4 regions of the Paenibacillus sp. Y5S-9 genome follow, and region 4 is predicted to be linked to each of the others. Evidence: a T-box and tRNA genes for the amino acid it is inferred to sense, from the RefSeq annotation. Region 4 holds a T-box; the other regions hold tRNA genes.

Region 1 (3,181 bases), 2.6 Mb from region 4:
GCTATTCTTGTTTGTTTTCCTGGTCGCGGTTTCTCTATGTAACCATTTACCATTATCGAGGAGGATGAAAGTAGTGAAATTCAAATTCAAAAAGACGATCAATGTTTTATTGGCCTGCTTAACAGCTCTGCCCCTCATGTTAAGTCCTACACAAGTTTCGGCGGCAAGTGATGCCAACATTAATTTGTCCTCAGAAAAACAACTGATCAAGGGCTTTGGGGGCATTAACCTTCCTGCCTGGATTGGTGATCTGACTCCCGCTCAACGTGAAACTGCTTTCGGTAATGACCAGAATCAGTTAGGCTTTTCAATTCTCAGGATCTACGTCGATCCAGATTCTAATAACTGGTATCGTGAAGTTGCCACAGCCAAACGGGCTATTGAAAAAGGGGCTATCGTATTCGCATCCCCATGGAATCCTCCAAGCAGCATGGTTGAAACATTCAACCGCAATGGGGACACCAATGCCAAACGTCTGAAATACGACAAATATGCCGCATATGCGCAACATCTGAACGACTTTGTAACCTACATGAAAAATAACGGCGTAGATCTGTATGCCATTTCTGTGCAAAATGAACCGGATTATGCTCATGACTGGACCTGGTGGACTCCACAAGAGATCCTTCGCTTCATGAAAGAAAATGCCGGGTCCATTCAAGGTACCAAAGTCATGGCGCCTGAATCCTTCCAGTATTTAAAGAATATATCCGACCCAATCCTGAATGATCCGCAGGCACTTGCCAACATGGACATACTGGGAGCGCATACGTATGGAACACAGATTTCGAATTTTGCCTACCCTCTCTTTAAGCAAAAAGGAGCCGGTAAAGAACTGTGGATGACTGAGGTGTACGTTCCGAATAGTGACAACAACTCAGCAGACCGCTGGCCTGAAGCATTGGACGTTTCCTATCACATGCACAATGCCATGGTAGAAGGTGATTTCCAGGCCTATGTGTGGTGGTACATCCGCAGACAGTATGGTCCGATGAAAGAGGACGGTACCATAAGCAAACGCGGATATAATATGGCTCATTTCTCCAAATTCGTGCGTCCAGGCTACCTGCGAGTCGACGCAACGAAAAATCCGGATACGAACACCTTTGTCTCAGCCTACAAAGGTGATAACAAAGTTGTCGTCGTGGCGATTAACCGTGGAACTTCAGCCACAAGCCAAAAATTCGTTCTGCAGAATGGTAATGCCTCCACTGTGTCCTCATGGATTACGGACAGCAGTCGAAACCTGGCAAGCGGAACCCCGCTTACCGTATCCAATGGAGCCTTCACAGCACAGCTCCCGCCTCAGAGCGTAACAACATTTGTTGCCAACATTACTGGCGGAAATAGCGGCGGGAATACAGGCAGTGGCACTACGTATGAAGCTGAGACCGGAACATCACTTACGGAAGCTGCCATTGAAACAATCTACCCCGGTTACACTGGCTCCGGGTATGTTAACTTCAATGCGATGACTGGTTCAGCCATTCAATGGAACGGCATTAATAATGCTACAACAGGTACCAAAAACGTAAAGTTTCGTTATGCGCTGGAAAGTGGAACACGGAACCTCGACATTTTTGTGAACGGAACCAAAGTTATCAGCAACGAGCCCTTTCCGGCTACGGGAAGCTGGTCCACTTGGGTTGAAAAAACAATACAGGTCCCCATGAACACGGGGACCAATACATTGAAAGTGGTTACCACCGGATCGGAAGGACCGAATATTGACAGCATTAATGTTACCGCAGCGCAATAAACGTTCCTTAGGGCTGATGGAAGACATTTGCTGTACATGCAGCTAAGCACTAACCTCTTGGATACTCAAGTCTAAAGTTAGTGTTATATCAAAAAATGCAAAAAAAACTCCTTAAGCGTTAGCTTAAGGAGTTTTTTTGTTAGATGCGGTCGAGAGGACTCGAACCTCCACGGGGGGTTAGCCCACACGGACCTGAACCGTGCGCGTCTGCCAATTCCGCCACGACCGCATATTGTATCTCCGCCATCAATATCGGCGACAAGAAATAATATATCATGCGGAATCTATCATGTCAACACTGAAAATAATAACAATAAAACCCGAACCAGACGTAGATAGATTCGGGCTTTACCTTTAACTACAAATTAAAGCTTGGAAGGCCAGTTGCCATACCATGCATAACCGCCTCTTCTTTCTTTATCAATATCACTTAATTTGTATTTAACTACCCCGTCGCGACCAATAAAGATTGGTTTATCTGTTCCGATCTCATAGAAGCGTGCCCAAATTGGTGCAGCTTTGGAATCAGCGATAATTTTACTATCTCCATTAGCTCTTTCATACTTGTAACCCGTAATTTTCACCTTGTTAAACCAAGCCTCCGCTCCTTTAATGGATGCTGTGATTTTAGAGTTAGCAGGTCTCGTTTTCAGGAATTTAACGATTGTTACACTTTCTCCAGCTGTCAGCGATGGCACTTCGTAGATTCTTGCGCTCGCTGGTTTAAGGGAACTGGAATCATGTTGTTGTCCCCATGCTGTCAGCTTACCACCTGAAACGACTTGTGTATTCAGAATCGCCTCCACACCTTTGGCAACTGAATTTTTACTGCGGTTAGCAAGTGTGCTGTCGATAAACGAGAAATCACCTTTGCGTGTCGCTACTTCATCGAGCATGATCATTACATTAATCATGGCATCATCATTGTAGGTAATATGTTTGTGATATCCGGAGCTTTGGTAGACTTGTGGCCATCCGCCGTTTGAATACTGCATGTTGATCAAAAAGTTAATTCCTTTGATTGCAGCTGTGGAGTATCGCGGATCATTCGTCTTTTTGAATTCCTTCGCCAATCTTCTAATTTCTGAGTATGTAGCCTTGTTGTCTATCGTGGACTTCGCCCACTCTCCACTTGTCTGTTTATAATCTTTTCTCCAACCTCCATCCGGCAGCTGGTTCTTCAAAATATCAGAAATACTCGCTGTAGTACCCGATGCATCCGCAGCAGATACCGTCCCTACAGGGAGAACTGCCATTCCAACTGCTGAGAACACCACCATCGTACATGCCAGGACAAAAGTAATTATTTTCTTCGCTTTCAAATGTAACACTCTCCTATGTTCGTTTTTATAAATCTGCCACTTCTACTTTACCTATGATAAGCTTCCACAAACCTCCTTTATTTGTATTTATCGCATAATA
Region 2 (3,181 bases), 2.6 Mb from region 4:
CTTCATTGATGTATCTCAACCCCGTATATCGAGGACGAAGTGTATGCGCTGTGTTGAATGCATGTTCCATCATCTCCGGGGTTACACCGAGTTGCTCAGTAGTCACAGGTCCACCTACTTGTTCCAACCATACGATGAGCTGAGAAGCCTCTGGCAATTGGTCATATATCCCAAACACCGGTTCACCCGATCTCTGTGCAAGTTCTTTATATTTCACCGTAAGCAATGCACAAGCTACGCCAACTTTGGCACCATGCAGAACCGGTCTTTCTCCCGCTTGCATCAGATCCATCTCCAGGATGTGGGACAGATGATGCTCACCTCCGGATGCCGGACGGGAATGGTCAATGATCAGCATAGAGATACCGGAAACAATTAATGCGTCCATTAATACAGCTACTCCCTCTGCTCGCCCCTCCGCAATCGCTTGTACATGATCTATGCAGGTATTCAGCGCTTCTTCTGTCATCCGATAAGCAACTGGACAGAACGGTTCTCCGCCCAGTTCACGGGAAACAATCCAGTCTGCAAGCGAAGTATATTTACCAAGCATATCTCCGAATCCGGCAGCCGTCATCACTTGTGGGGCTTGCTCCAGAATATCCAGATCGGCAAAGATAGCCTCCGGCGGAACAGCCTGAAATGTTTGTTTGACGCCGCTTACAATTAAGGGCGCACCCGCAGAGGTAAACCCATCCACTGAAGCCGCTGTAGGGATCGACAAAAAGGGCTTGTTCATTTTGGAACAAACAAATCTCACCAGATCATGAATGGTACCTGAACCCACCGCAATTACAGCCTGACTTTCGAGTCTCACACCCAACATAACCTGTACAATAGCTGCTTCGTCCGCAATGATATCACCCGTCAGATTCTCCGGTAGAGCGATCTCATCCGCATGCTTTCCCGCTTCGCGAATACTACTCAGCACATCAGATCCGGCCGCCTGAAACGTATGTCGATCATAAACAACCGTCACCTGACGATATCCTTGCTCAGACAAATAACCCGGTAACCTCTGAATGGCCCCAGCTTCCAGATGAATCAGCATATCCACAACCCGGTGTTGATGACCGCAAGCACACTGCTGTGCTTCCTCATTCCATGCTGCAATTCGTTCGTTCATATTCATTCGCTCTTACCCTCCCATATGAGATATCATGCATAATTAACGGGTTAAAACCACAAGATAAAAAAGGAAATAAAATGTGATGATTTTCCTGATCACACTTTACTGCCTGTACCCAATATTTGCAAATCCATATCTCACATTTCCAAGTAGGTGAAACAATGAAATTAACGAAAGAATTAGGAATTTCGCTCGGATTTCTCGCTGGAACCACTTTCGGCAGTGGTATCGCTTTTTTGTTTCGTCTCCAGTCGGTTGAAGTGGTTGCCAGTGTTACGCTATTCGGTATTGCAGGAGCCATTGCCGGGATCATCACGGCAGTCATTCTGCGCCAGCGGCAACATTAGCATTAGCAAGCATGCCAGTAGCAAAATGTAGGCTCCACACAAATGATCCACAAAATAAAAAAAGGTTCGTGAATTGCCCTAGAGCAACTCACGAACCTTTTTTGTTAGATGCGGTCGAGAGGACTCGAACCTCCACGGGGGGTTAGCCCACACGGACCTGAACCGTGCGCGTCTGCCAATTCCGCCACGACCGCATAATATGTATCTCCTCATCCATCGATGAAAAGCGTTCCGGTGAAGCAATTCCTTGTTTTACCGTAATTCAGAGTATACATGCTCCAAAATAAAAATGCAACTTTTTTTATTCAAATCAAGAATAGGACATATGTCCTTTTTTCTCAACTTCAAACACCCTATCGTAGTATTAAACAAATGTACCATCCATAAGAATGCAAAAATGAAGGAGAGATCCACTTTGGAAAAAACCAATCTGTGCTTTATCGGTGCCGGGTTTCATGCATCCACGAATATTTACCCTTCTGTTATTGAAGCCGGAGCGCAGATCCAGGCCATTGCTACTCGCAGTATGGAACGCTCTGAAGCAGCTCTGCTGCGATTTGGCAGCAACGGAAAAGCGTATGATAACGCTGGGCTTATGTTACAGCAGGAGACTTGTGACGGAGTCGTTGTGGTCGCCCAGCCTATAGATCAGACCGCTCTTGTTCTCGAATGTATTCGGGCTGGCAAGAATGTATACGTGGATAAGCCGCTCGGATGGAACGCAGCCGAAGCCGCCACTGTAGCAGAAGCTGCCGAGCAGGCTGGCGTCGTTGTCATGGTCGGTTTTATGAAACGTTATGCTCCGGTATATATGAAGCTCAAGGAACTCATTGATAGTAATTCGCTAGGTAAAGTGCGTTCATTCCAAATGAAATTCGCTGTAGACAGTACACCATTTTGCAAGGATGAGGAACAATTCATGAAGCTCGCTGCCATTCATATGGTCGATCTGATGCGTTACTTATTCGGAGAAGCAATACGAGTTACAGGCACAGCCGTGAAAGATGGGGAACACATTAATCAAAGCATTTCCCTTGTATTTGAGAATAACGTAGTAGGCAGTGCTTATTTTACCGGCATGAGTGCTTGGTCACGGGAGAGTGAAAGTGTACTCGTCACCTTTGACAACGGATTTGCGTCAGCTGAAGAGATCAACACACTTACTGTTCATCAATCCCGAAGCTCGACCAGCCTTCCCTGGAAATCTCTCGAGGAACAAGATACCGTATATACACCTTCCGGGTCTCCCATGTCAGGAGCTTATCGCGACCTTTATCTACGCGGGTTTGTTGGTGAAATGGTGCACTTCATAAAGTGTTGCCAGAATCAGACCGTCCCATATTCCAGCGCCAAGGATAATATTGCAACGATGGCTCTATGTGACTCCATTCTATCGTCATTGAAGTAGCGTATATACGTTCATCATCATATTTTATACATCCAGAGAAGAGGAACTAATCTCATGTTGGACACAGGTCTACTTATCATTCGTCTCGTGATTGGTTTCATTATGATTGGACATGCATGTAAGAAACTGTTTGGCTGGTTTGGAGGCGAGGGTATATCAGGGACGGCTGAATTCTTCGGAGCGATCGGCCTGAAACCGGCTAGAGCCTTGGCAGTGTGTGCTGGACTTGCTGAACTGATCGGTGGATTCCTGTTTGGAGTCGGTCTATGGATTATCGTTGGTGCCGTTCTGCTCATT
Region 3 (3,181 bases), 3.3 Mb from region 4:
CAGGCTGTTCTCAAAAATAAACACGTTGCCTACGCTGCCCTGCGGCAAAAACCATTTTTGAGCTGCAGCCGTATTCATGCGAATGACATGTTCGACTCCGATTCTACGGAGTCTACGCTCTTCCCCTGCACTGTTGGTTAGAACGGCAAACGGCATTTTTTTGTACATTAGTAATTTGATAAATTTACGTCCTGCTTCATTTGGAGCAGTCACTAAGATCATCTCAGTATCCATCATTCGTTCCTCCCTTGGCGTGAAAAGACAACAAAAAAGAAGCGTGGGGGACCAAGGCCTCCCGAACGCTTCTTAAAGAATCCATGGCGAAAAGACCATGAACCAGCGTACGGCTTGTTGCCTCTCCCTTTAACGCTTACGAGGTTAGCTGACGGATTCGGGCGCGAGAGTCGCCCTATTTCCGGCTGTCACCGGAAAATTCACCCCATGAATGCCTACTGTCCTGGACAGCGCATTCTGTTGGTTCCCCCGTTTTCCACTCATCAATGAATGGAAACTCAGCGATTAAAACATCGTTCGTATATCTTAAGGATAAGATCGAGCGATATTATCGTTTGTTTCGTTTTTCAGGTACAATTTAGTTTAAATTGAAATTACGTTATGAATCATACACCCGTGCCATGATGGTGTAAAGTCCGCACAGATCACCGAATCGACAGATTTTCGGCAATACTCACATATAATAGCGCTTACAACAAGGTCATACTCTATCCATCTCTTTAAATCTATCTAATTCTCACTCTGACGAAAATCACTTCGCAATTCATTCACGTATTCTGCACAACTTGCCTATTTTGATGCTTTTAACACCACATTAGTTTTGCAATATTTAATTGCAACCAATATAATAGAAGATATAAGAGTAAATAAATGGAGGCGATTTAGATGACAATCTACGATTACAAAGTGAATACCCTTCGCGGTCAAGAAGTTGAAATGTCCGACTACCGTGACAAAGTGCTCCTGATTGTGAATACGGCAAGCTCATGCGGACTTACCCCTCAATTCAAAGGTCTGCAAGAATTGCAAGACAAGTTCCAGGATGCGCCATTTGAAGTCCTTGGTTTTCCAAGTAACCAGTTTGCACAGGAAAAAGGTTCTTCCGATGATATTGCCGAGTTCTGTCAGATGAATTATGGCGTAAGCTTCCCTATGTTTGAGAAAATTGATGTGAACGGCTCAAGCGCTCACCCTCTCTTCCAGCACCTTAGCACAGAAGCTCCTGGCCTGCTCGGCTCCAAAGCAATCAAATGGAATTTCACCAAATTCCTTGTGGATCAGAACGGACAGGTCATTAAACGGTATGCTCCCAAAACAACACCGGACAAGATTGAAGAAGATATCAAGAACTTGCTGCAAAAATAATACATTGGCCACCCGTAGCCGGAAGGTAGAGCACCATTGCCCCGGTAATGGATGGCCTTTTTTCTCAACTTTGATGTCAGACTGTTAAAAAAACAAAAAAAGAAGCTTTCCATTAATGGAAAGCTTCTTCTTAATCGTTCATATGATGCGGTCGAGAGGACTCGAACCTCCACGGGCATACGCCCACTACCCCCTCAAGATAGCGTGTCTGCCATTCCACCACGACCGCATGTCGTAAATAATCGGCAACAGAATTGATTATACCGGGTTCAGAACTAAAAGTAAAGTATTTTTTAATACTTCTTTTACAGCTAGGCATTTTCCACAAAAAACGCATATTCTCGTCATCTTTACCCATGAACTGCATACATTAGATTTGATCCCCTCCTTTCCGGATTGAGCTGATCTTATTGATTCATTTATATCTAGTCCTCCCTGCACTTCGCAGATATTTAACCTTATATGTTATATAAAATAACACAAATATTGAATCCCAGATTTAATCCATTAAATTTCACGGATACTATTGACAAAAAGCGGACATTTATGGGATGATAACTATCATATAATTCGGATTTTTGAACATAAAGCAATCAAAAAGGAATATAAATGTCACTTTAAGTGACATTTAACGAACACAGGAGGCGAATGATTGTGAACCGTGGGAATAAGCTGCTCGATTATGTCAAACTGCTTGATTCCTCTATTCAGGTTGGAGGGTTCACCCATTCCTTCGGCATGGATATCCATATCAGGGAGGGTACCATTCGTAATGCTGAAGATCTCGAATCATTCATGCGTTGTCAGTTGCATCCGAGCATCGTTCGTCTAGAAGGTATGGCCATCAAAGGCATCTATACCGCAGCAGATCACAAGGATACATGGCGGATAGCTCTAATCGACAAGCTCGTCCATGTTCAGCGAACCCCTGGAGATCTCAGAGAACAAGCTGCCGCCATGGGTAAACGATTGATCAGACTTGCACGCGCTCTGCACCCCTGGATTGAATTCAGCCAGCTCGAACAGATCTTTGCCAAATACGATTCGGTTGGCTGCCTCTCCACTGTTCACGCATGGATTAACCACCACCTCGACATCCCGGTCGAGGAGGCGGTCCTTGGTTACCTGCATTCAGCCATGAATGCCTGCATAACCGAAGCCTCCAAAGTCATTCCCCTGAACAACGATACAACCAAGGATCTGATGGTCCGCCTGGCCACAGATCTGGAGAATGAATGGAAGACCGTCAGCGCCTCGGCTGCGGATGGACTGGCACAGCCAACCTCGATGTCCATGAAATCATTTTTCCCCAGTTTCCATATGCTTGGAGCTGGACTTCATGCCTACAGGGCCTAATCCTCTTCCTCCTCATACCTGCTCCCCTTTATTCAAGCAAACTAAAAAACACGCGGCAACCTCCTTGCCGACGTGTTTTTTGTCATTTTATTTGTTTTATTTACGTATTTACGCCATTTATCATCACAAAATACACTTTTTTCCGTCTTTTTTAATTGTTAGATGACGAATTTACGTATATAATGAAACATACAGCTCGCATTTCTATATATTTTACATGAAGAAAGGGCGGCTGAATACTACATTCTAATCAGGGGTGAACCCTTTTGAACAAGAAAAAACCAGTTACTCCGTTCGGATGGGCCATCAAACGACGGCTAACCGAACTTCAAGTGGACCAGAAGACCTTTTGTGAACAGCACGGCATCCCACCCTATCGTTTATCCAATCTCATTCACGGCACACGCAAAGCAACCCGATTCAGGCACCTGGTCGCTGATATTTT
Region 4 (3,181 bases):
CAGTACCCGAAGGTTTGATCTGGTCGATATCAGGCAGCAGCAGTGGAAGTTGATCCTCAGGTACCGTCTTCATCGTTCCGTCTTCCAGATGCAGAATCGGGATTGGCTCACCCCAGTAGCGCTGACGGCTGAACAGCCAATCACGCAGACGATAGGTTACTTTCCCTTGCCCTTTACCGTTCTCTTCCAGCCAAGCAATCATCTTGGCAACCGCTTCTTCATTATTCAGTCCGTTCAAGAAATCGGAATTCACATGCGCGCCATCACCGGAATAAGCCTCTTGTGTAACGTCTCCACCTTGAATAACCTCGATGATATCCAGACCGAACTGCTTCGCAAATTCCCAGTCACGTGCATCATGACCCGGAACAGCCATAACCGCACCTGTACCGTAGCCTGCAAGAACGTAATCAGCTATCCAGATCGGCAGTTTTGCACCATTAACAGGGTTGATTGCATAAGCGCCAGTGAATACACCTGTTTTGTCTTTGGCCAAATCCGTACGTTCCAGATCACTTTTACGAGAAGCCTGCTCCTGATAAGCCTGAATCGCTTCACGTTGGTCATCGGTTGTAATTGCTTCTACCAATTCATGTTCCGGAGCAAGTACTGCAAAGCTCGCACCGAACAATGTGTCCGCACGGGTAGTAAACACCTTAATAACTTCCTCGCGACCTTCAATGGCAAATACAACTTCTGCACCTGTCGATTTACCGATCCAGTTGCGCTGCATATCTTTGATGCTTTCAGACCAATCCAGCTCTTCCAGGTCTTCCAACAGACGCTCTGCATACTCGGTAATTCTCAGAACCCATTGACGCATTGGTTTGCGTACAACCGGATGTCCACCACGTTCACTCTTGCCATCAATAACCTCTTCATTAGCAAGTACCGTTCCAAGGGCTTCACACCAGTTAACTGCAACTTCATCCACATAAGCCAGGCCCTTATTGTACAGCTGGATAAAGATCCATTGTGTCCATTTATAGTATTCAGGGTCCGTTGTGCTGATCTCACGATCCCAGTCATAAGAGAAACCGAGCGATTTGATCTGGCGACGGAAATTGTCAATATTACGGAATGTAATATCTCGTGGATGTTCACCTGTATCCAGTGCATGCTGCTCAGCAGGCAGACCGAAAGCGTCCCAACCCATTGGGTGCAATACGTTGTAACCGCGCATACGTTTGTAACGGGAAACGATATCCGTTGCCGTATATCCTTCCGGGTGGCCTACGTGCAGACCTGAACCGGATGGATAAGGGAACATATCCAGTGCATAAAATTTCGGTTTAGCAGGGTCCTCACCCGTTTTAAACGTTTTATTTGCATCCCAGTATTGCTGCCAACTTTTTTCCATGACTTGTGGCTGATAGCCGTGTTTCGGCTGGTTATTCTCACTCATCTATTGTTCCTCCTTCAGGTTATTCGCTTTAGCTTTAATTGCAACAAAAAAACCTCAGCATCCCGTAGCGTTTGCAGCGCTAGGGACGAGAGGTTGAATTCCCGTGGTACCACCCTAGTTAGCGGACGAACGTGCTTCGTCATCCACTCCCTTTGGACCTGTAACGGCGGTTAACCGATGCGGATTTCCATTCCTGAACCCAAGCTTTATACAAGCAGGTTAAACAGAATGGTGTAATCACCGCATTTCTCCAAGGCGAGTTCGCAAATCACTGTCAACCGGCTTGCACCAACCGCCGGCTCTCTGTTATGTACAGGAATTACTACTGATCCTTATCATCGAAATATGTATACAATATCGGGACCATTATATAAAAAAGCAAGCCCAAAGTCAATATTACACGTTATAATCGCTATCTTGAAGTCTACGTTTCGTATCGTTCATAACACTGGTTGCTGTTCAGGATAAGCGAAAACGCTCAATGCCTTCCTCCAGATTATGAATGGTCCAATTCACATGTTCCTGATTATCATATTGGCGATAAGCGCATTCAATGCGTAATACCAGATCAAAATACAAGTCGTATAAACTTCTTCTTCTCAGCTCACTTTCAGTTGTAATCGCATGCCCATACCCTTTCACAAAACCGGGAGTATAGTTAAAATGACTGAAATAATGCTCCATCAGAGGATCTGCCCACAGTGAACGTTCAAAATCAATAATCGCTGTAATGCGACCTTTGTCTACTAGAACATTGCCATCCCACAGATCCCAACTCACAAGCACAGGTTCTTTGACATCGTCCAGTACATTGGATTTTTCTTCAATCAAACGTCTCAATTCAGGGTAATCGATCGAAAATGTAATTCCGGCTTCTTCACCATCGGTAAGAATGTCATCCATCAAATTCATAAATGCTTCTTTCCATGTGGAATAACGCTGTTTTTGCTCCGAGAAATATCCAAACTTCTCACCCTTGATTTCATTAATTCGACGATTGTACCGACCCAGCTGGTGTTCAATGGCTTCCTGCTCTTCTGCAGAATATTGATCCTTAACCTGATTATAGGGTGTTCCAGACATGTATTCCATGATAAAATAACGGGCTGAAGCCATAGTTAACGAATCATCATAAGCCAACACTTGGGGTACGGGAACATCCTGTAGCTCCGTAATAAGGCGCAGGGCCTCAACTTCGGCAATCATGAGATCCTGCTCACAGCGCATCAGATTTGTCGAAGCTGAAGGAGCAATTTTGAGTACCACTCGCTGTGCGTCACTGAGTGTAATGAGATATGCATGATTGGCCCAGCCATCCACCATTTCCTTGTAGTCCTGTATACTTGCAGAGAAATGCTGCTTTATTATGGCATTCAACTGTTCTGACGAAAGTCTTGTTTTATATGTACTTTCCACTTCTACACCTCACATTGACATTTGATTTGTTTTCTCAGAAAACGCTTTCTATCCGACTATTATCGCCTCCTTTACTTTAACTGGCAATACTTTTTGTCACGTCGATATATCTTTTCTTGCATTCCTTTACCCTATTTAAGAATATTGCTATTCATTCTCCATGGAAAATCAAACAAAAAAAACTGCCCTTATGCAACATACATAAGGACAGTTCTCATTATTCGCTCTTACTTCACAGCCACGTAGAACAAGCGCTGTGCGCTGTCTTCGGCCTCTTTCCATTCAAAATCCGCATATACCTTCACGTCTCTAAAGCCTGCTTTGGACAACTCCAGCTTCATCCAGTCCGGATTATATGCA

The links. A T-box is a leader RNA that pairs with one kind of tRNA and senses whether it is charged. The one in region 4 lies ahead of leuS (leucine--tRNA ligase), so its partner is inferred to be a tRNA-Leu.
Region 1: it encodes a tRNA-Leu, which carries the amino acid that the T-box ahead of leuS (leucine--tRNA ligase) is inferred to sense. The anticodon was not compared.
Region 2: it encodes a tRNA-Leu, which carries the amino acid that the T-box ahead of leuS (leucine--tRNA ligase) is inferred to sense. The anticodon was not compared.
Region 3: it encodes a tRNA-Leu, which carries the amino acid that the T-box ahead of leuS (leucine--tRNA ligase) is inferred to sense. The anticodon was not compared.

The regions. Positions count from the first base shown of each region.
Region 1 is NZ_CP145887.1:2,353,640-2,356,820, reverse strand. Features, by position in the region: gene V6669_RS10590 (carbohydrate-binding protein) at 74-1,759, shown strand; tRNA gene V6669_RS10585 (tRNA-Leu) at 1,904-1,988, opposite strand; gene pelA (pectate lyase) at 2,125-3,090, opposite strand.
Region 2 is NZ_CP145887.1:2,266,839-2,270,019, reverse strand. Features, by position in the region: gene V6669_RS10140 (sn-glycerol-1-phosphate dehydrogenase) at 1-1,132, opposite strand, end outside; gene V6669_RS10135 (hypothetical protein) at 1,291-1,476, shown strand; tRNA gene V6669_RS10130 (tRNA-Leu) at 1,586-1,670, opposite strand; gene V6669_RS10125 (Gfo/Idh/MocA family oxidoreductase) at 1,892-2,884, shown strand; gene V6669_RS10120 (DoxX family protein) at 2,939-3,181, shown strand, end outside.
Region 3 is NZ_CP145887.1:1,630,968-1,634,148, reverse strand. Features, by position in the region: gene V6669_RS07170 (hypothetical protein) at 1-237, opposite strand, end outside; cyclic di-AMP (ydaO/yuaA leader) riboswitch at 353-528, opposite strand; gene V6669_RS07165 (glutathione peroxidase) at 901-1,380, shown strand; tRNA gene V6669_RS07160 (tRNA-Leu) at 1,527-1,609, opposite strand; gene V6669_RS07155 (urease accessory UreF family protein) at 2,035-2,736, shown strand; gene V6669_RS07150 (hypothetical protein) at 3,003-3,181, shown strand, end outside.
Region 4 is NZ_CP145887.1:4,914,115-4,917,295, forward strand. Features, by position in the region: gene leuS (leucine--tRNA ligase) at 1-1,405, opposite strand, end outside; T-box leader at 1,484-1,753, opposite strand; gene V6669_RS21730 (aminoglycoside phosphotransferase family protein) at 1,865-2,821, opposite strand; gene V6669_RS21735 (class I SAM-dependent methyltransferase) at 3,049-3,181, opposite strand, start outside.